Regions from separate parts of the Halioglobus sp. HI00S01 genome, predicted to be linked through region 1. Evidence: predicted binding sites of a transcription regulator. Region 1 holds the regulator's gene; the other holds the start of a gene.
What was found. Region 1 encodes FNR, which switches genes on or off when oxygen is low (the NO sensors DNR and NnrR bind a similar motif). Its sites were predicted from a motif close to TTGATNNNNATCAA; they were not measured.
Positions count from the first base shown of each region.

Region 2: a site for FNR is predicted at 2,505-2,518, ahead of A3709_RS01950 (OmpW family protein). Genes of this name have one in related genera too.

Region 1 covers NZ_LWEE01000030.1:215,703-227,741, forward strand. The annotation lists gene A3709_RS07705 (DUF1631 family protein) at 1-2,991, shown strand, start outside; gene A3709_RS07710 (helix-turn-helix transcriptional regulator) at 2,998-4,158, shown strand; gene A3709_RS24480 (hypothetical protein) at 4,246-4,482, shown strand; gene A3709_RS24485 (hypothetical protein) at 4,504-4,863, shown strand; gene A3709_RS24490 (hypothetical protein) at 4,870-5,451, shown strand; gene fnr (fumarate/nitrate reduction transcriptional regulator Fnr) at 5,530-6,282, shown strand; gene A3709_RS07725 (Yip1 family protein) at 6,428-7,027, shown strand; gene ccoN (cytochrome-c oxidase, cbb3-type subunit I) at 7,081-8,520, shown strand; gene ccoO (cytochrome-c oxidase, cbb3-type subunit II) at 8,535-9,143, shown strand; gene A3709_RS07740 (CcoQ/FixQ family Cbb3-type cytochrome c oxidase assembly chaperone) at 9,148-9,327, shown strand; gene ccoP (cytochrome-c oxidase, cbb3-type subunit III) at 9,320-10,195, shown strand; gene ccoG (cytochrome c oxidase accessory protein CcoG) at 10,270-11,682, shown strand; gene A3709_RS07755 (FixH family protein) at 11,710-12,039, shown strand, end outside.
Region 2 covers NZ_LWEE01000006.1:102,283-114,321, reverse strand. The annotation lists gene A3709_RS01965 (phosphotransferase) at 1-68, shown strand, start outside; gene A3709_RS01960 (hypothetical protein) at 99-659, opposite strand; gene A3709_RS22990 (hypothetical protein) at 660-797, opposite strand; gene A3709_RS01955 (hypothetical protein) at 975-1,583, opposite strand; gene A3709_RS01950 (OmpW family protein) at 1,755-2,384, opposite strand; gene A3709_RS01945 (COG3650 family protein) at 2,552-3,238, opposite strand; gene rarD (EamA family transporter RarD) at 3,235-4,137, opposite strand; gene A3709_RS01935 (sulfite exporter TauE/SafE family protein) at 4,160-4,879, opposite strand; gene A3709_RS01930 (S8 family serine peptidase) at 4,885-6,759, opposite strand; gene dmpG (4-hydroxy-2-oxovalerate aldolase) at 6,863-7,894, opposite strand; gene A3709_RS01920 (acetaldehyde dehydrogenase (acetylating)) at 7,962-8,870, opposite strand; gene A3709_RS01915 (fumarylacetoacetate hydrolase family protein) at 8,949-9,737, opposite strand; gene A3709_RS01910 (alpha/beta fold hydrolase) at 9,826-10,659, opposite strand; gene A3709_RS01905 (acyl-CoA dehydrogenase family protein) at 10,683-11,873, opposite strand; gene A3709_RS01900 (SDR family NAD(P)-dependent oxidoreductase) at 11,984-12,039, opposite strand, start outside.

The DNA.
Region 1 (12,039 bases):
TTTGCGCGCAAGGTCATCCGCAAGCTCGATGAGCCCTATCAGCACCTCAACAGTTTCCTCGAGGAGCACGGCATCGGCGGCGGGCTGGAGGAACGGATACGCACCAAAGGATCACTATTGCGCCCACCGACCACCGGGACCACCACGCGCAACCCGCGCTCGGGCCCACCCGCGGCCGTTGACTCTCACGCGAGCAGCGACGGTCAGGGCGAACAGGCTCATACAGCAGCTGCGCCGCAGACAACACCCGGCAGTATCGATCCCTCTGCGCTGAGTATATACCAGTCCATCATCGACGCCCTGAATCTAAGACGCGGGCTGGGCGTACAGCAGGCAGCGCCGGATAACTGGGGAGCGCCTGTTGACGGTACTGCAAACACCAACCCGCTGGCAGATGCCCGGGCAGTGGCCAGTGCGCTGGGCAGCATCCAGCGCGACACCGCAGTGCAGGCGGCCCTGCGTGAAGCCACCTCGCTGCGCGAATTTCTCGCCGATCACCGCGAGCAGCTGGGTGATTTACACGGCACCGGCGGTCTCAGCGCCGACAGTCTCAACCAGCTCGATCTGGTCGACAATTTATTCGGAACGATTCACGCAGAACTCAATGTCAACGATGAGCTTAAACCCACTCTGAGTAACCTGCAGATTCCACTGGCAAAACTTGCCCTGCTGGACCAGACATTTTTTGCCGATCGCGGCCACGTGGCTCGCGACATGGTCGACAAACTGTCCTCATTGGCCACTTCGGCGAACTTTCCCAACCGCGTACTCGAAGAACGCATTAACCATGTCGTTGACGAAATTGTTAACGACTATCACCAGGACGACGCTGTATTCAGCCGCGCCCTGAGCAAAATCGACCGTCTGGTAGATCAGCAGCAGCGCGCCATTGCGCGCAATGTTGAGCGAGTCGTTCGCACCCAGGAAGGTCAGGAGAAACTGCACCAGGCAAGGCGCGCCGTCAGCGATGTGATTAACGAGCGTATCCGCCCGCCGGCTGCGCCGCGCGTATTGCTGGACCTGGTTGAAAGTGGCTATCGAGACCTGCTGGTTCTCACCCATGTCAAAGAGGGCCCCGACAGCCAGGTCTGGTCAGATCAGGTCAACAGCCTCGACCTGCTAGTCTCGTGGTTAGCCCAGCTGCAGGACGGCGACGCTGATCGTGACGTGGGCATGCAGCGCGGCATGGAAGCGGAAACGCTGCTGGATATGGTAGGTCAGCAAATTACTTCAGCACTGCCTACCAACGTGGCTCACGAGTCCGTGCTGGAAGAACTCCGCGACATCCTGACCAACAATCAAAGCGTTGAATCGGCCGAGGTCGATGCGACGCCGACAAGCGAAGATAAAGATACCGAAGCACTTCATTCTAAGGTACGGGAACTACCGCGCCTGCGACGCTGGGTACGTCGCGTTGAACAATTACAGCCCGATTCCTGGTTAAGTTACCGGGACGCACAGGGGCAGCGCCACCGTATGCGCCTGGCCTGGATTAGTGATGAGAAAGATCGATTTATCTTTGTCGATGAACGCGGCCACAAAACCGCCGATCTAAACGCGGTACAGCTGGCGCGTAAACTCAGCCAGGGAGCGCAAACACCTACGCCCGCGGACGACATGTCGGTCGTGGACAAGAGCATTTACCGGACACTGGAACAGGCGCAGAAAACCCTCAGCTTCGCCCGTAATCACGACTCGCTGACCCAGCTTGTTAACCGCGATACCTTCGTCAATCAGCTGGAAAGAGCGCTTAACCACGCCCGGCAGAAACAAACGCAACACGCGCTGCTGTATATCAACGTCGATCAATTCGATCTGGTCAACCAGGTCTATGACCAGGTGAGCGGCGACCAGGTACTACTGGAATTCAGCAAACTCCTCGCGCAGCTGCACGGCAAAAAGTGTTCTTCAGCGCGTCTGGAGGGCGACGAGTTCGCGCTGCTGTTATTAGATCGCTCAGCGGAACAGGCGGCCCAGTTAGGAGAGAAAATTCGCAGTGATATCGAGCAAGCCAGTCTCGATATCGAGGGCGAAAAAGTCTCATTTACCGTTTCCATCGGTGTCGCACCGATCCTCGAGCACAGCCAGGCGGCCGCGGAGCTGCTCGAGTCAGCCCGCGTGGCGATGCACCACGCCAAGGAACAAGGGCGCAACCGTGTAGAGATGTATCACGAGGATCAGGCCCAGGCGACTACCTACCAAAACGAGAAAGACCGCTCCCGGGAAGATCTCGAGCAGGCATTGGCGACCGATCGCTTTGTATTGCGAGCTCAGCCCATTGTGCAAAGCGCTGTCGATGGCGATACGCCGCAGCGTCGGCACTATGAATTGTTGCTGGCCTTACGCAACAAGGACGGCTCCATCACGTCGCCGGAAGAGTTCATCCAGTCTGCCGAGCAGTACGGCTTTATGACACTGGTCGACCGCTGGGTGATCCGCGAGGCATTCAGCTGGATCAGCCAGCTGATGGACGATCAGAAAGAAGTCCCGCACCTGGCCATTAACCTGTCCGGCGTCAGCGTCACCGACGACGATTTTATGGAGTACCTGCTGGAGCAGATCTCCGAGTTCGGTGTGGGCACCAGCCTCATCTGCTTCGAGATCACTGAGACTGGCACTATCTCCAACCTTGTCAAGGCCGCCGACTTCGTCCAGGCGTTTCGCAACATTGGCTGTAAGTTCTCAATCGATGATTTCGGCACCGGGCTTGCTAGCCACAACTATCTGCGCGAACTGCCCGTTGACTATGTCAAAATTGACGGCACATTTATCTCCAATATCCACCACAGCCGAGCCGACTACGCCATGGCCCGATCGATTAACGATCTGGCGCACTTCCTCGGCCAGGAAACCATTGCCGAATCGGTGGAAAACGATGAGATTATTGCCAAGCTCAAGGAAATTGGGGTCGACTACCTGCAGGGCTGGGGCGTGGGCAAACCGAAACCCCTATTCGAGATTACTGCCGAACTTTCCACCATAGCGCGATAATCCGCCGTGCACGCTTCTTTCGACACTGACTACGACGAGCTGATAGGGCTGATATACCAGGGCCCGCTGGAAGAACAGCCCTGGCAAACTGCACTGCCAGCGCTGCGCGAGATGCTCGATGTTCAGGTAGTGTCACTGGTATTGCGCCCCCCCGCCGTCGGTGATCCCGGGCTGATCCTCAATAGCGTCCGCCCTGAAGGTGCCGATGCGCCCGCATTGGCCAGCCCCGATGACTGGGAACTGACAGCCTATCGCGATGAGTTTTTCTCCCTCGACCCGTTCGTTAATCTGCCGCTGGAAAAAGTGACAGCGCTGGAAGACATATTGCCCGACGAAGCGCTGACTGCGTCGGACTACTATCGACAATACCTGCACCCGATTGGATTGTTCAGGATTCTCGGGGTCGACACTGCAGAGCCCGGCGGTATGCTGGCACGGCTGCGTCTCTCGCGCCGAAAGCAGGAACCTCGTTTCACCGAACGCGACCGCGAGTTGCTGCGACGGTTGACCCCCCATCTCAGACGAGCCATAGAAATATACGCAACTCTCAACCGCACCACCTCGGAACGCGATGTCTATGCCGGCGCCGTTTCGCAACTGGCGGTGGCCACCATCATCCTCGACGAGCAAGCCAGAATTCGCAACGCCAATCCGATCGCCCAGGTGCTACTCGAAGAAGGTGATGGTCTCACCCGCAACGGCGACAGCCTGCAATTGGCCGGGCGTGACGCCAACCGTCAGCTGCAGCAGGCGCTGGCAACAATCATTGCCGCACAGGCCCAGGGGCAACCCTCAGTGGCTCACGCGCTGCGAGTTCCGCGCTCTGGCAGCCGCTCCGATCTCGGTCTGGTAGTACGCCCGGTGCCGCACTCCGAATGGAGTCAGGGCCAATCAAGCCCCTGCGCAGCGGTCTTTATCTCGGACCCCGATCAGCACGAATCGGCCTCCAAACAAACCCTCGGAGAGCTGTTTGAGCTCACTCCCGCAGAAGCCAATCTGGCCATTTTGCTGGCGCGCGGCCTGAGCCTGGCAGAGGTCTCTGAAGTACAGAATATTTCCCAGCACACCGCCAGGGCCCAGTTAAAGTCGATCTTCGCGAAAACCGGTATTTCCCGACAGGCCGAACTGGTGCGATTGATTATCAAGAGCGTTGCCTCACTGGGCTAGGTTATCCCCGCCTCTCGTCGACCCAGATCAACAAGCGCTGTGCAGGAATTTGATACTTTGCGCCTGTATGACCGCCGGCCTTCCACGATGAACAACGACCTTATCACAACCACCACTATCACCTCGGAATTTCGTGAGGAAATGACCATCGCGCGCAAGTACGCCTGTCAGGGGCCGCGCTATACGTCTTATCCCACCGCTCACCAGTTTCGCCAGGACTTTCCGTTTCAACAATATCTGGATTGGCAGGCAATCGACGGCGACCGCCGCCGCGACCCGCTGTCGATTTATCTGCACCTGCCCTTCTGCCGGGACATCTGCTAATACTGCGCCTGCAATAAAATCGTGACCCGTGAGCAAGGCGTTGCCCAGACCTACCTGGAACATCTGCAGCAGGAAATTCGCCTGCAATCAGCACTGGTTGGCGACACCCGGCCGATCACCCAGATGCATTGGGGCGGGGGCACTCCAACGTACCTGGATCACGCCCAGATCACCGAGCTCATGCATATGCTGGCCAGCCACTTCAACCTGCTGGACAAGGGCTATCGGGAATATTCCATCGAGATTGATCCGCGCACAGTGGAGCTCAACACCATCGCCCTGCGGCCCGAACGCATTGCCTGTTACAACTACGCTCACCTCCCCGAGCGTTTCACCAGCCAGCGGGCCATCGATCGTTTAACGCTATCCACCCCGGAGTAGAACCTGTTGTTACATGAGCTGATCAGCCACACGCTGCAGAAAGCCGGCTATCGCCTGATCGGCATGGATCACTATGTGCTTCCTGACGATGAGCCGGCAATCGCTCAACAAGAGGGACGCCTGCAGCGTAATTTCCAGGGTTATTCACTGCATATGGCAGACGACTTGTTGGGCCTGGGCATTTCGGCCATTAGCCAGATGGGCGACTACTACCTGCAGAATGAACGCAACCTGGGCGACTACTACAGCGCCATCGACAGCGGCGCGCTACCGGTCAATCGCGGTGTAAAGACAACCGCCGAAGACCAGCTGCGCCGCCACGTGATCATGCGCCTGATTTCCAATCTGCGACTGGACCTGAGCGAGTGCAACGAACGCTTTGGCATCGCCTTTAACGAGAAGTTTGCGACGCAGCTGATCTCGCTCCAACCGCTTGTTGACGACGAACTTCTGAGCATCTCTGGGGACGAGGTGCGAATTCACCAGCAGGGGCGGCCCTTTCTACGCAATACCTGCCTGCCTTTCGACGCCTATCTGACGGCTCCAAAAGGTGACGAACCCGCGCCCAGATTCTCCGCAACCGTCTGATTTACGCCCAAAAATCACGTTACTGCCACTGTGGATTTTAGATTATAATTAGCACCGTTCTAGTGCACGGGATTTCTCATGACGAACATTGCAGAGTCGAGAAGCAAAAGCTACCAGACTTGCACCCACGACCTTCAGGTCAGCTGTGGCAATTGCCGCCTTAACAGCATCTGCCTGCCGCTGGCCCTGGAGTCAGACGACATCGCCCAGTTGGATGACATCATCCAGCGCAGCAAACCTCTGCAAAAAAACCAGCACCTGTACCGCGAAGGCGACGACTTCGAGTCGGTATATGCCGTTCGCTCGGGCACGCTCAAGGCCTACAAGACCGCTGATGACGGCCGCGAGCAGGTCACTGGTTTTTACTTTCCCGGAGAAATTCTGGGCATGGATGGTATCTCCAACAACTCCCACGCCTCTTCCGCCAAGGGGCTGGAGACCGCAGCCATCTGCGAAATTCCCTTTACCTCACTGGAAAAACACAGTGCGCTGATACCGAACCTGCAGCGCCACTTTTTCCAGCTGATGAGCCACGAGATCACCGAGGATCAACAACTGATCACCCTGCTGAGCAAAAATTCGGCAGATGAACGTGTGGCCGCACTATTGCTGAGCATCTCCGGTCGCAATGCGCGCCGCAAGCTCAGCGCAACCCAGTTCCGTCTACCCATGCCGCGGGTAGACATTGGCAACTATCTTGGGCTCACGGTGGAAACCGTGTCCCGGGTATTCAGCCGATTGCAGAAAATGGACATTCTGCAAGTGGACAACAAGGAAATAGAAATTCTGGATAGTCAGGGCCTGAGGAACATTGCCAACCTCAGTAGCTAGCGCATGATTATCGGCCGCTGTTGTGTACACCTGTATTTGACGCAGTCGACGACCATTTCTATCTTGATTCACATCATGGTGAATTACCTGACAAATCCTAGAATGCACGCAACTACCAGAGTAGATTTGGGGAGATAATAACCAAATGATTCAACATACCTTCGGCTTGCTTGTTAAGCCTAGTTCCCAGTGGAAGAGCATTTCTGAGCTGTCCGACAGCTCCTTCAAGACTTTGCTGCTGTATCCCTGGATTCTGTCGATTATTCCAGCTGTGGCCTGGTACTACGGGACCACCGACATAGGCTGGACAGTCGGCGATGGAGAGAGCGTCCGACTGACCAAAGACAGTGCCTTACAAATTTGTATCCTATTTTATTTAACTCAGGTAGTATGCCTCGCCGTTTTGGGCTACTTCGTTCACTGGATGAGCGACACCTACGGCGCGGAGTCCAGTATTGCCAAGGGCATCATCATTTGCTCCCTGGCAGCCACCCCCATGTTTATCTTTGGCGCAGTGGGTTTTTACCCTGTGCTTTGGCTGGACCTACTCATCGGCATTGTCGCCGTGTGCTGGGCCGTCTACCTGATGTATTTGGGCATCCCCATATTAATGGACATCCCCGAGGAACGCGGATTTCTGTTTTCGAGTGCGGTTATGGGCGTGGCACTGGTATTGCTGATCTGCATTATGGTCGGCGCAGTGATTTTATGGGACTTCGGAGCGGCACCTGCCTTTACCGACTAGCCCACTCAACAATGATTTTTGCCTTTCTCAAAATCTGACTTTGGAACGAAACCATGAGCGAGCTTAACTCCGCACTGGAACATCCCACCTACAACTATAAGGTGGTGCGCCAGTTTGCAATTATGACGGTAGTCTGGGGGATAGTGGGCATGCTGGTTGGCGTGATTATCGCCGCCCAGCTCGCCTGGCCCGAGCTGAACCTGGGTATCGAATACCTGCATTTCGGGCGCCTGCGCCCGCTGCACACCAATGCGGTAATCTTTGCCTTCGGGGGCTGCGCCCTCTTCGCCACCTCATATTTTATTGTCCAGCGCACCTGCCAGGTGCGCCTGGTATCGGACAAGCTCGCTGCATTTACATTCTGGGGCTGGCAGGCCGTGATCGTCGCGGCCGCTATTACCCTGCCACTGGGCCTGACTTCCAGTAAGGAGTACGCCGAATTGGAATGGCCCATCGACATCCTGATCGCCGTGGTCTGGGTGGCCTACGGCGTGGTGTTCTTCGGCACCATCATGAAGCGCAAGGCGCGCCACATCTATGTCGCGAACTGGTTCCTGGGCTCGTTTATCGTCACAGTTGCTATCTTGCACATCATGAACTCCGCAGCAGTACCTGTATCGGCCTTTAAATCGTATTCAGCCTATGCCGGCACCGTGGATGCGATGGTCCAGTGGTGGTATGGCCATAACGCCGTGGGCTTTTTCCTGACCGCGGGTTTCCTGGGCATGATGTACTACTTTGTGCCCAAGCAGGCGGAGCGCCCCGTGTATTCCTATCGCCTGTCTATCGTCCATTTCTGGGCGCTAATCTCGATTTACATCTGGGCCGGCCCCCACCACCTGCACTACACCGCCCTGCCCGATTGGGCACAAAGCCTGGGCATGATCATGTCACTGATTCTGCTGGCTCCTTCCTGGGGCGGCATGATTAACGGCATGATGACCCTGTCCGGCGCCTGGCATAAGCTGCGCACCGACCCAATTCTGCGCTTCCTGGTCGTCAGTCTGTCGTTTTACGGAATGTCGACATTTGAAGGTCCGATGATGGCCATCAAGACCGTTAACGCACTGTCTCACTACACCGACTGGACCATTGGCCACGTGCACTCTGGCGCACTAGGCTGGGTAGCCATGATTTCCATTGGCTCGCTGTACCACCTGATTCCGATCGTGTTCGGCCGCGACCGCATGTACTCCACCGACCTGATTAGCGTCCACTTCTGGATGGCGACCATTGGCACGGTGATGTACATCGCTTCCATGTGGGTAAACGGCATCATGCAGGGCCTGATGTGGCGCGCCTACAACCAGGACGGCACCCTGACCTACAGCTTCGTTGAGTCTGTCGCCGCCAGCTATCCCGGTTATGTGGTCCGTGTACTGGGTGGCGCCGTGTTCTTCGGTGGCATGCTGGTCATGGCCTACAACGTATACATGACAACCCGCCGCGACGTCGAAGCCCAGCCTGCACCTGTTGCAGCCAGCGCCGCCTGAGGAGTGACGAGAATATGAAACACGAAGCAGTTGAGACCAACATAGGCTTGATGATTGTCGGTATGATCATCGCCATCAGCTTTGGCACGCTAGTGGAATTGGTGCCCCTGATGTTCATTAAGGAAACCAACGAACCCATTGCGGGCCTCAAACCCCTTCCCGCACTCGAACTGGAAGGCCGCGACATTTATATTCGCGAAGGGTGCAACACCTGTCACTCGCAGATGATTCGTCCCCTGCGCGCCGAGACCGAACGCTACGGGCACTACTCAGTGGCTGGCGAATTTGTCTACGATCATCCCTTCCTGTGGGGCTCAAAGCGAACCGGCCCTGACCTTGCCCGCGTAGGTGGTCGTTACTCTGACGACTGGCATCGCGCGCACTTGTACAACCCCCGCGACGTCGTTCCTGAATCCAACATGCCGGCATTCCCCTGGCTGTTTGAAAAGACGCTCAGTGGCGAGCACACCGCCCAGAAGATGACGTCTCTGCGCACGGTGGGTGTGCCCTATACCGATGATGACATTGCTGACGCAGCGGCGGCTGTCTCAGGTAAGAAAGAGATCGACGCCCTGGTCGCCTATCTGCAGCAGCTCGGTCTGCTGCTGCAATCGAGGCGCTAACACCATGGACATCAACGATCTCCGCGGCCTGAGTACGCTATTCCTGATGATCTCGTTCATCGGCGTGTGTATCTGGGCCTACAGCAGCAAACGAAAATCGGCCTTTGATGAAGCCGCACAACTGCCCTTCGCAGATGAAGAGCAGCATCAGAACACCATGCAGGAGGAAGTAAGGAATGACTAGTTTCTGGAGTTTGTGGGTAATCATCCTCACTTCACTCACGATAGTGCTCATTACCTGGATACTGTTCGCCAACCGTTCACGCGAGAACCCGGAAGCCAAAACTACCGGCCACGTCTTCGACGGTATCGAAGAGTACGACAACCCGATGCCGGCGTGGTGGTTCATGATGTTTGTCATCACCATTGTGTTCAGCATTGGCTATCTGATCATGTACCCGGGCATGGGTAATTTCCAGGGCCTACTCGGCTGGTCCCAGGAATCACAGCACGATAAGGATGTGGCCGCCGCAGAGAAGCGCTATCGCGACATGCGAGATCGCTACCTTGCCATGCCCATTGAGGAAATCGCCAATGACCCTGCGGTACGCAAAATGGGCATGCGTATGTTCAGTAATAACTGCGCTATCTGCCACGGTGCCGATGCCAAGGGCGCCTACGGCTTCCCCAATCTGACGGACGATGACTGGATTTGGGGCGGCACCCCCGAGGCCATCAAAGCCACACTGGTTGACGGGCGCAAGGCAGCCATGCCTGCCTGGGGTGGCATTCTCGGCGACCAGGGTGTGGCCGATGTTTCAGCCTATGTGATGTCACTCAGTGGCCGCGAAATTGATAGCGCTCAGAAAGAAGCCGGCGCGAAGCATTACCAGACCTATTGTGTCGCCTGTCACGGTGCAGATGGCAAGGGCAATCAGGCATTGGGCGCTCCCAACCTGGCCAACGGGATTTGGCTTTACGGCGGCTCCCTGGAGCAGATCACGCACAGTCTTCGCGCAGGACGCAACGGCGTTATGCCTGCGCAGAAGGGCCTGCTCAGTGAGGATAAGATTCACATCCTGACGGCCTACGTCTACGGCCTGAGCAACTAAACTGTAACAACGTCCACTCGAGGGGCCCGACGCCGGTCCCTCAACCTCACGCCCCTTTTCTGTGAGCACATGCCATGTCTGACAAGGACCTGATTGATCTGAAAGAAGTCGCCCCCGCCGAGGTTGGCGAGGTCGATCTTTATCAACGGCGCGAGCGCATCTACACGCGCAAGGTTGAAGGCTTTTTCCAGAAGGTCAGGCTCTACACCGGCTGGCCGTTGTTGCTCGGCTACTATCTGATGCCATGGCTCACCTGGGATGGGCGCCAGGCCATTTTGTTCGATTTACCCGAGCGCAAATTCCACATCCTCGGTCTCACCTTCTGGCCGCAGGATTTTCCGATGCTGGCCTTCCTGCTCATTATTGCCGCCTACATGTTGTTCGCGGTGACCACCTTCGCAGGGCGAATCTGGTGTGGCTATACCTGTCCACAAACCGTATGGACCACCATGTTCATGTGGTGGGAACAGAAAACCGAGGGCAGCCGCAATCAGCGGATGAAGCTGGACAAGGCCCCCATGTCGATGGAGAAATTTCGCAAGAAGTGTCTTAAGCACAGCGGCTGGTTATTTATCGGCTTTGCCACGGGTGTAACGTTTGTCGGCTATTTCTACGGCATCCGCGAACTGCTGGTGGACTTGTTTGCGGGCACGGCCGGTGCCTGGGCATATTTCTGGACCCAGTTCTTCACCTTCGCCACTTATATCAACGCCGGCTGGATGCGGGAACAGGTGTGCATGTATATGTGCCCCTACGCACGATTCCAGTCGGTGATGTTTGATCAGGACACACTCATCGTATCCTATGACAAGGTCCGGGGTGAGGCTCGCGGCAGCCGCAAGAAAACCGCCGACCCCAAGGAACTCGGCTTGGGTGACTGCATCGACTGCGAACTGTGTGTACAGGTCTGCCCGACGGGTATCGACATCCGCAACGGCCTCCAATACGAGTGCATTGGCTGTGCGTTATGCATCGACGCCTGCGACTCTGTGATGGAGAAAATGGACTACGACAAGGGCCTGGTCCGCTACACCAGTGAACGAGAGCTGAATGGTGAAGGTAAGACACATTGGCTGCGGCCGCGTATCATTGGGTACGTGGTAGTACTGGCAGTTATGTTTGGCGCGTTCGGCTACAACATGCTTTACCGGGTACCGCTGGAGTTAACGATCATCCGCGATCGCAACCAGTTATTCGTGACTACGGATACCGGTGCCATAGACAACATCTATACACTCCAGTTGGCGAACATGTCCCCGGAAATGCATGAATTCACCCTTTCCATCGACGGCCTTGAGAACGCTGAGATTATTGGCGATCGCATGCACACGCTCGATGGCGAAGAAATTCGCTCGATAAGCCTGCGAGTGCGGATGATGCCCGAGGACCTGGACAAGCCTAGCACTGCCTTTAATTTTGAAGCCCAGGCAAGTGATCGTGAAGATCTCAGGATTGTTCACGAAACACGATTCGTAAAGCCACTGTAGGCGGCCTGACAACAGAGTAGTAAAGCGATGAGCAAACAACTGCCCCGCGAGGACAGTCAACCCTGGTACAAACAGTTCTGGCCCTGGTTCTTAATCGCCCTGCCCGCAGCCGTTGTGGTAGCCGGGATTAACATGGTGTTTGTAGCGCATGAAGGCGCCGATGATCTGGTGGCCGACGAGTACTACAAGGATGGCCTGGCCATCAATCGCAAGCTGGAAAAGATCGAGCGCGCCAGATCGCTGAACATTGCCGCTAATATTTTCATACAAGGCAGCGACATTGTGATCAAAACCTCGGGGCCCGTGAATGATCAGCTGCTCAAGCTCGATATGTCACACCCCCTCGAATCCAACCAG
Region 2 (12,039 bases), on a different contig from region 1:
CGGGCCACTGGAAGATTAACAGTTACAGTGAGCAACTAGCCCGCCGTGTTATTCGCCGCCTCAGCTAAGTTGACTGGTCGAACAAACCCGCCCCTTAATTAGAACGTAAAGGCCCAGCCCAGGGTCGGCCCGCTTTGCACGAAATCGGTTTCCACCCGGGACCCTTCAACTCGCATGCTGCGCACCATATTCAGATAACGGTAGCCCAACCAGACGCTGTGACGCTCATTGAAATGATGGGCGATAAAGCCATTGAGCTGATAATTCGTGTCGTTGTCACCGTCAATCAAGGTATCGGCCTCCAGAACCGCCCGCCACTTGCCACTGTGGCCCAGAGGGGCTGTCAGCGCCACGCCACCAATCCAGTCATACAATGCCTCATCGGTAATCGTCACCCGGCCGGGCAACTCGACGATCCCGCTGCCTTCTTCGTTGGCAGGGGTTCTCACTCTCATGTTCAGTCCACTGCGCCGCACCCCGGTGTAAAGGGCAATGTAGTCGTTCAGCGTGTAACCGCCAATCACGTCACTAGTGAAGAGCGATGACTCCACCGTCACATCGTATTCACCCACCAGTGGAGGCAGGCCCGGCAACAGACCAACTGGACCAATACGCGAGCTACTGGAGGTATCCAGATGCATGACCCGCAAACCGAGCATTCAGGGACCGTGGCGCGCATAGATTTCGCCGATGAAACCGAAATCAAGATTGTCTAGCGTGTCGGAAATCGGCGTATCCACGTTAATCAGTTCACCGTCTACATCGATCTCGCCCTCGATATCCGGCAGCCACAACATGGGAAAGTTGATGATTAACTTCCATTCGTCGGCGAAGCCGCCCTCCTATCCCCAACTGCCTGGCGACATCAGCACAAGAAGCATTGCGATGACAGCAATCACCGAGTTAAGTCGTGGAAAAATCGGCATACCGGAATGTGTCATCTTTGGCGCGGGCAGTATCTACGAACCATAGTATTAATCCTCGTTGCCCTTGTACATCAATGTGGCGCCTGCGCCCCATTGAGTGACCGCATTGAGCATATCCTGAACGGGAGTATCGAGTTCGGTGATCGCGTCAGCGGTTAAGACATAAATTTGACCAATGGTTGCAGCCGGCACAGTAGGCACGAATACCACTGCGCGCCCGTCGGGCAGTTCTTCAACAATCAAACCGTACTGACGACTTGCACCCCCGTGCAGGCACACCTCTGCGGGACGTAATTTCGCCACGGCGTCGTTGCCACCTACAATTTGCATAACCAGGCCGCGCAGCATGCCGACAACGGGTACGTATTTGTCCAGCAGTCCCTGGTACTTGTGTTCGATGACGTTACCAATACTGGTGCGCAACGCCAGGCCAATCAAAAAACATATAACGATTAAACTGACCAGCGCACCGAGACCGAGAATCAAACCATTGAGGAAATCACTGAACGGCAACTGCAGGCCCGACAGTTGTGCCAGCTCTACCAACAGGCCGTAAGCGTAAAATAAAACACCGGCCAACAACGCCACGGGCACTATCAACAGAACTCCCGCCAGTGTGGTGGACACGAAAAAGGGAACGGTCTTCTGGCCTGGCATGCTGGTACTCCGTTGTTATTGCTTTGACACCACCATAACACCGGCATAGCCCTTCGCAAACGGCACCGACATCGCCCGAACCATCACCGGTGGAAAAAAACAAAAAAAGCCCGACTCAAAAGAGCCGGGCCAGGCGCCAGATGACCCTAGGTGAGCGGGCCATACTGGGGTTCAGAATTTGTAGGCTATGCCGACGTTATACACCCAGGGATCGATATCCACGTCAAACCTGACCTTGCTATCGCCCGCGTCCTTGAGCGTGACCGTGGCCGTCGTATCGATATCGATATACCAGACCCCTGCGTTCAGGGCCCAGTGCTCACCCAGGGGCATGTCGACTCCTGCAGAAGCCGACAGGCCGAAGGAATCGTCCAGATCGAGGTCAGCGTTACCAACTATGCCTTCCAGGTCGCTGTCCGCCTTCTCATCAAAGAAATGGGTGTAGTTGATGCCGATTCCGACATAGGGCTGCCAGCCACTGGCTGCACCGCGCGGATACCATTGCACGCTGAGCGTTGGAGGCAGATGCTTGGTCTCACCCGCCTGCGCGTTTACTTCGTTCACGTCAATGTCGTGACTGAAAGGCGTCGCTACCAGCAGCTCAATGCCCCAGTTGGGATCGACCATAGAAGCGCCAATAATCGACAACTGGGTATTGTCATCAACATCGACCGTCACCGGCAGCGTTTCGTCGACAATATCGCTGTCTGCATCCGGGGCCACGGTCACTGCACCTGCCCGCAGAATCCAATCACCAGCCTCGTAGGCTTGTACCACCGCAGTACTGCCGGCAAGTGCCACGGCAGCGGCTAGGGTGATTACATTTTTTATGGGTTACTCCTCACTATGGACATCCACCAATAAGCATAGTCGTCCCCTCGATATTTACGGATATCGTAGAAGGGAGCGTAATTCGTAACATTGAACCGGGTCAACAGAACCCGAGTGAAGCGGGGATTCCCGGCCTGTTACTCCCAGGGATAATCCAGTTCGCGTCCGCAACCGGCATAGCTACGGCCATCGACAACAAGTTGTACCGTGGTGGGATACTCTATGTCCGCCATGGTATCCGCGCAGAAGGCATCTTCAATAGTCAGGCGCAGGCTGTGTTTACCGCTTTGCGCAGTGTACTCGCTGCCATTACCTGTCGCCGATTTGGCCGGATCGGGAAACAACAACACGGTGGCGCCATAGTCTCCTTTAAACAGGATATTCTGCCCGTCGCGCACTTCCACCACCCAACCGGGCTCGTTACCGACTGCCCTGAAGTCCACACCCCTCCGGCGGGCGTCTTCCCAGGGGGCACGTTGCGGATTGAGACTGCAATCGCTGTAGCGAATCCCGTCCACCTCCAGAAGCACATCGTGACCCTTGCTCCAGAACATGACATCGCCTTCGACATACTTGCTGCCTGAAGCAGCGCGCACCTGGGATAACACCAGGTAGCGATCTTCCAGCCAGATAGCCATTTCACCAGGGCCTACACGGGTCATGAAATCCATTCCTGTGCATTCGTAGACGTAGGTCTGTGCAATCGGGCGGGCGTCAGGCTGGAAGTCATTGCTGGTGCTGCCGGTGCTGGTCGGGGTGTGGGTTTCGGAAGTGGCGCAGCCCGCCAGCGCGAGTAACGCCACACTACAAATAAACCTATTCACGAATCTCTCCTGTTGACGTCCAGATGAGCGCGCCGTTTGCGACTGCGCCTGATGCCATCGACTGTCACAAAAGCAAGCCCGCACCAGACCAGTCCAAATGCAATGCCCTGAACCAGATCGAATGGCTCTTTGAATATTAGCAGCGCCACCAGCAACTGCGCGGTGGGGCCGATATAAAAGATCAGTCCCAGTGCGGTCAGCGGCAACAAGCGACTCGAAGCGACATAGCTGATCAGCGGAATCGCGGTCATAGCGCCGGCCCCGAGCAAGAACATATCCACCCGCAGGCCATGCGCACCCAGGCCCGCCCATTCATGGGTGTGCATCCAGTAAAGCGCCAGGGGGGACATCATCAAGGTCTCAATAAACAGACCTTCCAGCGAGCTCACGCTGACCTTCTTGCGAATGGCACCATATAAACCAAAGGTACACGCCAGGCCTAGCGATACCAAAGGCAGACCGCCGCGATGAAAGATCTGTAACAACACTGCCGCGACCGCAAACGCAATGCCCACCTGCTGCGCCCGATCAACGCGCTCGCCAAACAGGGTGAGTCCAATGACCACGTTGAGCAGCGGCAACAGGAAGTATCCCAGGCTCGCTTCAGTCGCCTGACCATTACTAATAGCCCACAGGAAAACCAGCCAGTTGGTGCCGCTAAGTGCTGCCGCTATGGCCATTATGCCCAGCACGCGCGGTTGTTTGAACACCGCCAGCGCAGCCTTGAGTCGATCGCTGAACAACAGACAGACAAACACAAACGGCACGGACCACAGGGCCCGATGTGCGAGCAGATCGCGAGGATCCACGGGCTCTGTCTGCACCCAGTAAAGTGCGGCGAAACCCCAGATCAGATACGCGGTAACACCATAGGCAGCCCCGCGTTGCTGGTCGCTCATTGTGGCAAACATGTCGGATCCGTCAGCTGAAGAAAGGCATGGCGATCATACGCAAAGCCAGCACAGTTACCAGTGTTTTGAAGAGTCTAGTGAAATTTCGCTGTGGTATGCGAGCGCGCAGCCGCGTTCCTACCCAGGAACCGACAATGACCGCTGCCGCCATGGCCAACATCAACGGCCACCATGGGCCAAAACTGAAACCCAGTAACGCAAAAGCCGCCAGGCGCAGCGCATGGTTAAGGGCCATATACAGTGCCGTATTCACCACCACCCAATCGCGCTCAGAATTGCGTCGCTTCAGCAGGGAGGCTCCCAGCGGCCCGGTAGCACCGGCAATCATGCCCAGCCCTGTTTGGTAAAAGCCCAGTACGGTGAGCGCCACCTGTCCGCCGCCGGGCACCGGCGGCAACGGCACCCAGGTCACTAGTAGAATCAGAACACCAATCACGGCAGGCAACCAACTCAGCTCGAGCTGGTCGTAGATCTCACCGCCCAGCCAGGCGCCCAGGACAGCGCCGAGGGTAAATGCGGGCACTATCTCCCAGGCGATATGGCGCCAGGCAAAGCCTGCACGAGAGGCATTACTGGCCAGTTGGGTGAAGGCATGCACCGGAATAATTGCCTGGGGTGGCAGCAATCCCGGCATGGCCGCGATAAGCAGCATGCCGCCCCCCAGCCCCATGACCGCGGCGAGTGCCGAGGTCAGAAAGGCAATCGGCAGCAGCAGCCACTCAACCCCCACCGTGGTTACTTGGCCAGCTGTTTTTCCAGCAAGGCCATGGATGCCTTGGGATTCATGAGCAGAATGGTGCGGCTTTCCAGCTGCTTTTCGTCGGCACCGTCCAGAATCAACTGGCGCAGTTCAGCGACACTGAGGTCCGGCGCCATGGCCAACAGCTTGGCGGCGAGATTGAGCACCTGGGGCGAGGACATGGACGTGCCATTAAAGGGGATTCTGTCGCCGCCTGGCACATAGCTTTCCACTTCAAAACCGTTGGCATAGATATCCACTTTGCCGAGGCTGGTGAAACTGGTCTCATCACCCGCGATATCAACCGCGCCTACCGTCAACAAATTGGGGTACTCATAGCTGCTCGGATAGAACTCGTCAAAAGTCACATCGTTGTCGGAATTACCTGCGCTGGTAATAAACAGGATGTCCGGAGAACCGCCAATCGCTTCTCTGAGACCCGCGTCGCCGATCTTGAAGATCTTCCGCGCCAGCGCCTTGCGCTCCTCGGGAGACTCACCAATGTTGTGCGCTTCCAGCGCGGTCTCGTAGCTGCGTACACTTCCGCCCCAACTCATATTGACTGCCCGCACACCGTTGTCACGGAAATAATGGCCTGCCTCGCGGAACATCGCAGCATCGCGTTCCGACTGTTCAATGCTCGGCTTGGGGGGCATTTGCGTGTGGCTATAGGTCATCCGCGCCACCAGCAGTTCAGCGAAGGGGTTACCCGCCAGGGCAATACCCGAGACATGGGTGCCGTGGGCATAGCCGCCATACAGGCTGAGATTTTCGAGGAAGCTCTGTACCTCGTTCTGGGGCAGGCCGGAAATATACTTGCGCAGTGCAGCGGCCTCGGGGCTGTCGATATTGGAACTGTTGTCGCCCAGGCCTTTGGCGTGCCCCTGCAAGTCCGCGGGATTCACACCGAAGTCCTGCTCGATCGGACGCAGCAGTTGCGTCACCTTCTCGGAATCAAGGTTATAGGCAAAACCATGCACATCATCGACAAAGCCATTCTTGTCGTCGTCGATGTTATTGCCGGGGATCTCATCGCTGTTAGTCCACAATTGCTGTGCCAGGCCGGGAATGACCGTGTCCACACCACTGTCCCACACAGACACAATCACCGGTGTCGCATCTGCATCCGCAGGAATCACAACCTCGCGCGCAGCCCAGATATCCTCCTTGGCCACATCATTGGCGGCAATAAAGTCGGCATACACCTCGCCGACCACCGCGCGATTGGGAATGAACTCGTCCAAGGTAAAACTGACCGACACCAGCGTGGATGCCACATCGTAGCTGATTTCGCCGCCAGTATTGTCGACCACGGGTTGGAACGACGACTCCAGATTACCAAGGACCAGCGCCTCGGTAAGGATCTCCGCCCTGCCCTTGCCACTCTTCACGTTGTCCTGGACTGTCTCATAGGGGAGCGCCTCCACAAGGCTTTTGAGCTCCGCTCTGAGGGCCTGGGCATCATCGCCCTTACCGGCAATTTCTACCGTCGCCAATGCCTCGCCGAACAAGCCCATGGTCAGGCGATTGGCTTCCTTGCTCTCGAGCTCACGGCGCTTGCCGAGATAATCCAGGTAGTCCTGCCAGCGACCTTCAAGAATCGCGATCGTGCCCAGCACAGAGTAGAAACCCTTAACCGTGTTGTCATCGCGAATATCATACTTCTCAAGATCACCCTCGATATCGGCCTGCACCTGATCGGCGAGGTCCAGCAGAGTCTCGCGATTTTCGCTGGCATAGAGGTCGACGACCTTTAATTCCAGGTCGTAGGTATGGCGCGGTAGGTCATCCTGGGTTTCGATGACGGGTTTGGCGGCAAGCGCGGCCAGCGGGGATACAACCAGCAGCAGAACGCTGCCAAGGCTTGTCATTATTTTCACGTGCAAGGCTCCAGAACCAAAACGGGCAGTATTGGTGAATACTGCCCGCGGGTCCAGCGCTTTGCGACGAATCGCAGTCTGGGGCGAATACCGCCTAAATGGTGCCCTGCTCCCGGGCCATATCCAGCGCGAGGTCTTCGATCATATCTTCCTGGCCACCCACAGTGCGCCGCCGTCCCAGTTCCACCAGAATGTCGCGGCTGGAGAGGTTGTACTTTTCCGCTGATCGTTTGGCAAACAGCAGGAACGACGAGTAAACCCCTGCGTAACCGAGCGTGAGGGCATCGCGGTCGATACGCACCTGCTCATCCATCATGGGCGTGATCAGGTCCTCGGCAATATCCATGGCCTTGAAGGTATCCACACCCGTCTCGATACCCATGCGGTCGCAGACAGCGATAAATACTTCCAGCGGCGTGTTGCCCGCGCCGGCACCAAGGCCCGCCATGGAGCCGTCAATCCGGTTCGCCCCGGCGGCCACCGCGGCAATGGAATTGGCCACACCCATCGCCAGATTGTGGTGCCCGTGAAAGCCTATCTCGGTTTCCGGACGAAGCTCTGCCCTGGCCAGTGCAACTCTGGCAGTGACGTCGTCCGGCAGCATGTAGCCGGCCGAATCGGTAATGTAGACACAGTTGGCACCGTAGTCCTCCATCAGCTTCAGCTGTGCCAACAGCTCCTCGGGCTCAATCATGTGGGCCATCATCAGAAAGCCAACGGTATCCAGGCCATCCATGGAAGCGGCCATCTTGATGTGCTGCTCCGAGACATCCGCTTCGGTACAGTGGGTGGCGACCCGAATGGTGGAGATACCGCAATCCACGGCCATCTTAAGGTGATCGACCGTGCCAATCCCCGGCAGCAGCAGCGCTGACACCTTGGCATTGTTCACCTCCTTACATACCGCCGTGAGATATTCCTCGTCGGTAGCCGCGGGAAAACCGTAGTTCACCGAAGTACCGCCAAGACCGTCGCCGTGGGTGACTTCGATCAGGGGCACGCCCGCCTCGTCCATGGCTTTGGACACGGCAACCATTTCATCCACCGTAATCTGGTGGCGTTTGGGGTGCATGCCGTCACGCAGACACATATCGTGAACTGTTACTTTCTTTCCTTTCAGGTCCATTGCTCTATCTCTCGAATTTACCTATTGGCAGTGGGCCACTCGCAATTGCCACACTGCTGGATGTGGGTTATGCCGCCGTAGGTACGAAGTTGCCCGCCAGAATTTCTTCGGCGTACATTTCCGCGGTACGCAGGCCCGCCGCAGTCATGATGTCCAGGTTGCCGGCATACTTGGGCAGGAAGTCCCCCAGCCCCTCAACCTCCATGTAGATGGATACGCGCTTGCCATCGAATACGGGGCCATTCTTGAGGGTGTAGCCGGGCACGTACTTCTGTACCTCGGCAATCATGTCATGCACCGACTGGGTAATCGCCGCTTCATCGGGCGCATCCTCAGTCAGGCAGTGAATGGTGTCTCGCATAATCAAGGGTGGCTCTGCCGGATTGATAATAATAATGGCCTTGCCGCTGTCGGCGCCGCCACAGATCTCAATACCGCGGGAGGTGGTACGCGTGAACTCATCGATATTCTTGCGGGTACCAGGGCCGGCAGACTTGGAGCTGACGGTGGCCACAATCTCGCCGTATGCAACTTTTTGAACCCTGCTAACAGCGGCCACGAGGGGAATCGTTGCCTGGCCGCCACAGGTCACCATATTCACGTTCATGGCCTTCTGCGCTACCGCCTCCGCGAGGTTGACCGGTGGTACACAAAACGGGCCAATGGCCGCTGGCGTCAGATCGATCATGACCGCACCCTGCTCATTCACCTTGCGGCTGTTCTCGGCATGAACGTAGGCGCTAGTGGCATCAAAACAAATCTGCACACCGTCCGCCTGCATGTGCGGCACCATGCCATCGACACCCTCGTGAGTGGTCTTCAATCCCATTTCCCGGGCGCGGGCCAGGCCCGGTGAATCAGGTTCTACCCCGACCATCCAGACCGGCTCAATGACGTCACTGCGCATAGCCTTCATCAGCAGGTCGGTGCCGATATTGCCTGGGCCAATGATAGCTGCCTTGATTTTCTGGGTCATATCACTCTCTCAATGTATGGGTTGCGGTAGGCCTGATGCATGCCGGCACGGATACTCCGATCACGCACCGCTGATGACCTACACAAATTTGCAGCTGCAGTCGCCAATGCCTTCCAGCTCCAGGCGCATTTCATCGCCAGCAACCACCGGAATCAATGGTGCCAATGAGCCCGAAAGAATCACTTCTCCGGCCTTGAAGGGTATCCCGAACTCACCCAGGGTATTGGCAAGCCAGGCCACCGCAGTCAGCGGATTGCCCTGCACAGCACTGCCGAGGCCTTCAGAATGGAATTCACCGTTTTTGTAAATCTTCATTTTGAGGTTCGGCAAGTCGAAGTCATTGGGATCCACTTCCCTCTCACCGAGCACATAGACGCCGCAGGAGGCATTGTCGGCCACGGTGTCCTGAATTTTGATCTGCCAGTCATCGATTCGCGAATCGACAATTTCAAAACAGGGGATGATGGTCTCAGTGGCGTCAAGTACGTCCGCCTCGGTCACCCCCGGGCCCACCAGATCCTTTTTCAGACGAAACGCGATCTCGCCCTCGGCACGGGGCTGAATCAGGTTTCCAGCCACTGGAATGTCAGCGGCGTCAGGGTAAACCATGGCGTCGGTGAGAAAACCGAAGTCCGGCTGAAACACACCGAGCATATCTTGCACCGGCTTGCTGGTAACACCGATTTTTTTGCCAACAACTTTCTCGCCATCGAGGTCCAGCCTGCGATTCAACATACGCAGGCTGATGTGATAGGCATCCTCGATAGTAATATCACTCTCGCGATCTGTCAGCGGTGCCAGGGTGCGGCACTCGCGCATGGCGGCGTACAGTTCGTCGCCTAGTTGTTCGATTTTCTGTTGTTCCATAGCGTTGTCACAAACGGGACAGGAGAGCGCTATTCTACACTCCCCTGCTCCTGAGGCGGGTTCAAATTGATTGTCCGGCTGCGAGTTCTCAGCCGTACTGCAGGAAATCCAGACAGGCGCGATTGAACATACCTTCGTGCTCAACCATAACCCAGTGGCCACATTCGTTGACCAGAATAGTACGCAGATGCGGTATTCCCTTGACCATTTTATGCAGGCCGCTCTCGGGCATCATTTTCTCATCCATGCCCCAGAACGCCAGGCAAGGTACCGTGATGTCGGCCAACCGATCCACCAGATTCGGGATTTGCATCGTCGCCATCACGTGGCCATTCATGATCTGCATAATCTGCATGCGCTCCGCCACCAGTTCATCGGTTGCGAGATCGCCGTTGTACATGAGGCCAGTAGCAAACAGCGTTTTCATGGTGGCAGGCGTCACCGGCTCACCGGAGCCAAAGGCTTTGAATACCTGCTGCATGCCTGGCATGGCCTGATATTCAGGCAGATCGTTAAGCCCACCCGGCGCCATCAGAATCAGGCGTTCCACCAATTCAGGATGCTCCAGGGCGAGGCCAAAGGCCACTGCGCCGCCCAGCGAATTACCCACCAGGGTGCAGCGATCAACACCGGCTACGTCCAAGGTCTGCTTGATGCACTCGACAAAGAACGACAGCGGGTGATCGACATCGTCGGGCTTATCCGAAAAACCGTAGCCGATATGATCGGGAACGATACAGCGATACCCCGCTTCTACCAGGAAAGGATAGTTTCCCTTGAAGTTGGAATGCCCACTGGCTCCCGGGCCCGAACCGTGCAGGAATACCACGACATCACCCTGTCCCTCATCGATATAGTGGATGGTGTGGCCGTTCGCACACTTGGCGTAGTTGGCCTCGGGTAGCAGTCCATTCATTTTCATTGGCGTCATTCCCTGCCCGTCAATCAGATAGCGTAATCCATGTTCTCGGCACCAAACATAACACCACCCATGTTGTTGGCAAACGGAACCGAATGGTTTGCCACGTGTGCCTGGCTGCACAGAATATCCAGGTGGTAGTCGAGCAATTCACTGCCCTGACGCACGCCACCGGAACCCGACGCTTTCAGCATGCGGCTGGACAGGGCGAGGCAGCGATCGGCAACAATCGCCGAATCGTAGCGGTAGCGGATACGGTCTTCCACGGCGATCGCCTCGCCGGCACGGCAGCGCTCCATCATGGCGTCGAAATTGCGCACCATCACCAGTTTCATTTCCTCAATTTCAGTACGTACCTCGGCGGCCAACTGGCGCGCAAAGGGATCGTCCTTCATCTTGTTAGGACCGACCTGACGGGTCTTGGCCACATCGATAAACGACTGCAGAGCACCTTCACAGGCGCCCAGCGTGGCCGTGCAGACTGCGCGCACGAACACTTGCATAAACGGCATACGGTACAGCGGTGCGTCGTTAACAGCGTTGCCCGGGTTGTCACACAGGAAACCATCCATAGATTTGTGGGTACGGTGCTCAGGCACGAACACGTCATCAACAACGATGTCGTGGCTGCCGGTGCCCTGTAGACCAACCACATCCCAGTTGTCAGCAATTTCATAGTCTTCAATCGGCACCAGGAACGTGCGGTAGTTGGCCATATCAAAGGGCGCTTCCGGCGTCGGTACAACTGCACCCAGGAATGCCCACTTGCAGTGCTCGGAACCACTGGAGAAACTCCAGCGACCACTGAGGCGGAAACCACCATCGACAACCTTGACCTTGCCAACTGGCGCATAGGAAGAGGAGATGAGCACCGTGGGATCTTCCTGCCAGACATCCTGCGCAGCCTGGTCATCAAATACCGCCAGCTGCCAGTTGTGCACTGCAATCACGCCCAGGATCCAGGCACTGGAGGGGCAGAAACGCGCCACTTCATAGCCCACCATGTAGAACACCTGCGGATCCATGGCGTAACCGCCCCACTGCTCCGGCTGCAGGATCTTGAAGAATCCCGCATCGTGGAAGTCCTGGACTGTAGCGTCAGGCACCCGACGCTCCGTCTTGGCCTGGGCACGGCGCTGAACCAAGGCAGGCCCCATGGCACGTGCTGCCTCAATGAGTTGCTGGGCGCGGGGGGATTCAAGTCCGTATTCATTCATAATCTTTCTACCTGTTCCAAGATTCGGATGGCCAGAGCGGCTGACCGCATGTGTGGCCTAATGTACGCTCGTAGGAAAGCGTCCGCATCCTCCATTTAGGGTATTTAGCGCTACTCGATTACCGCGTCGCCGAACGAGGTCGTCGGCCCGAAAAACGCCCGGTGCG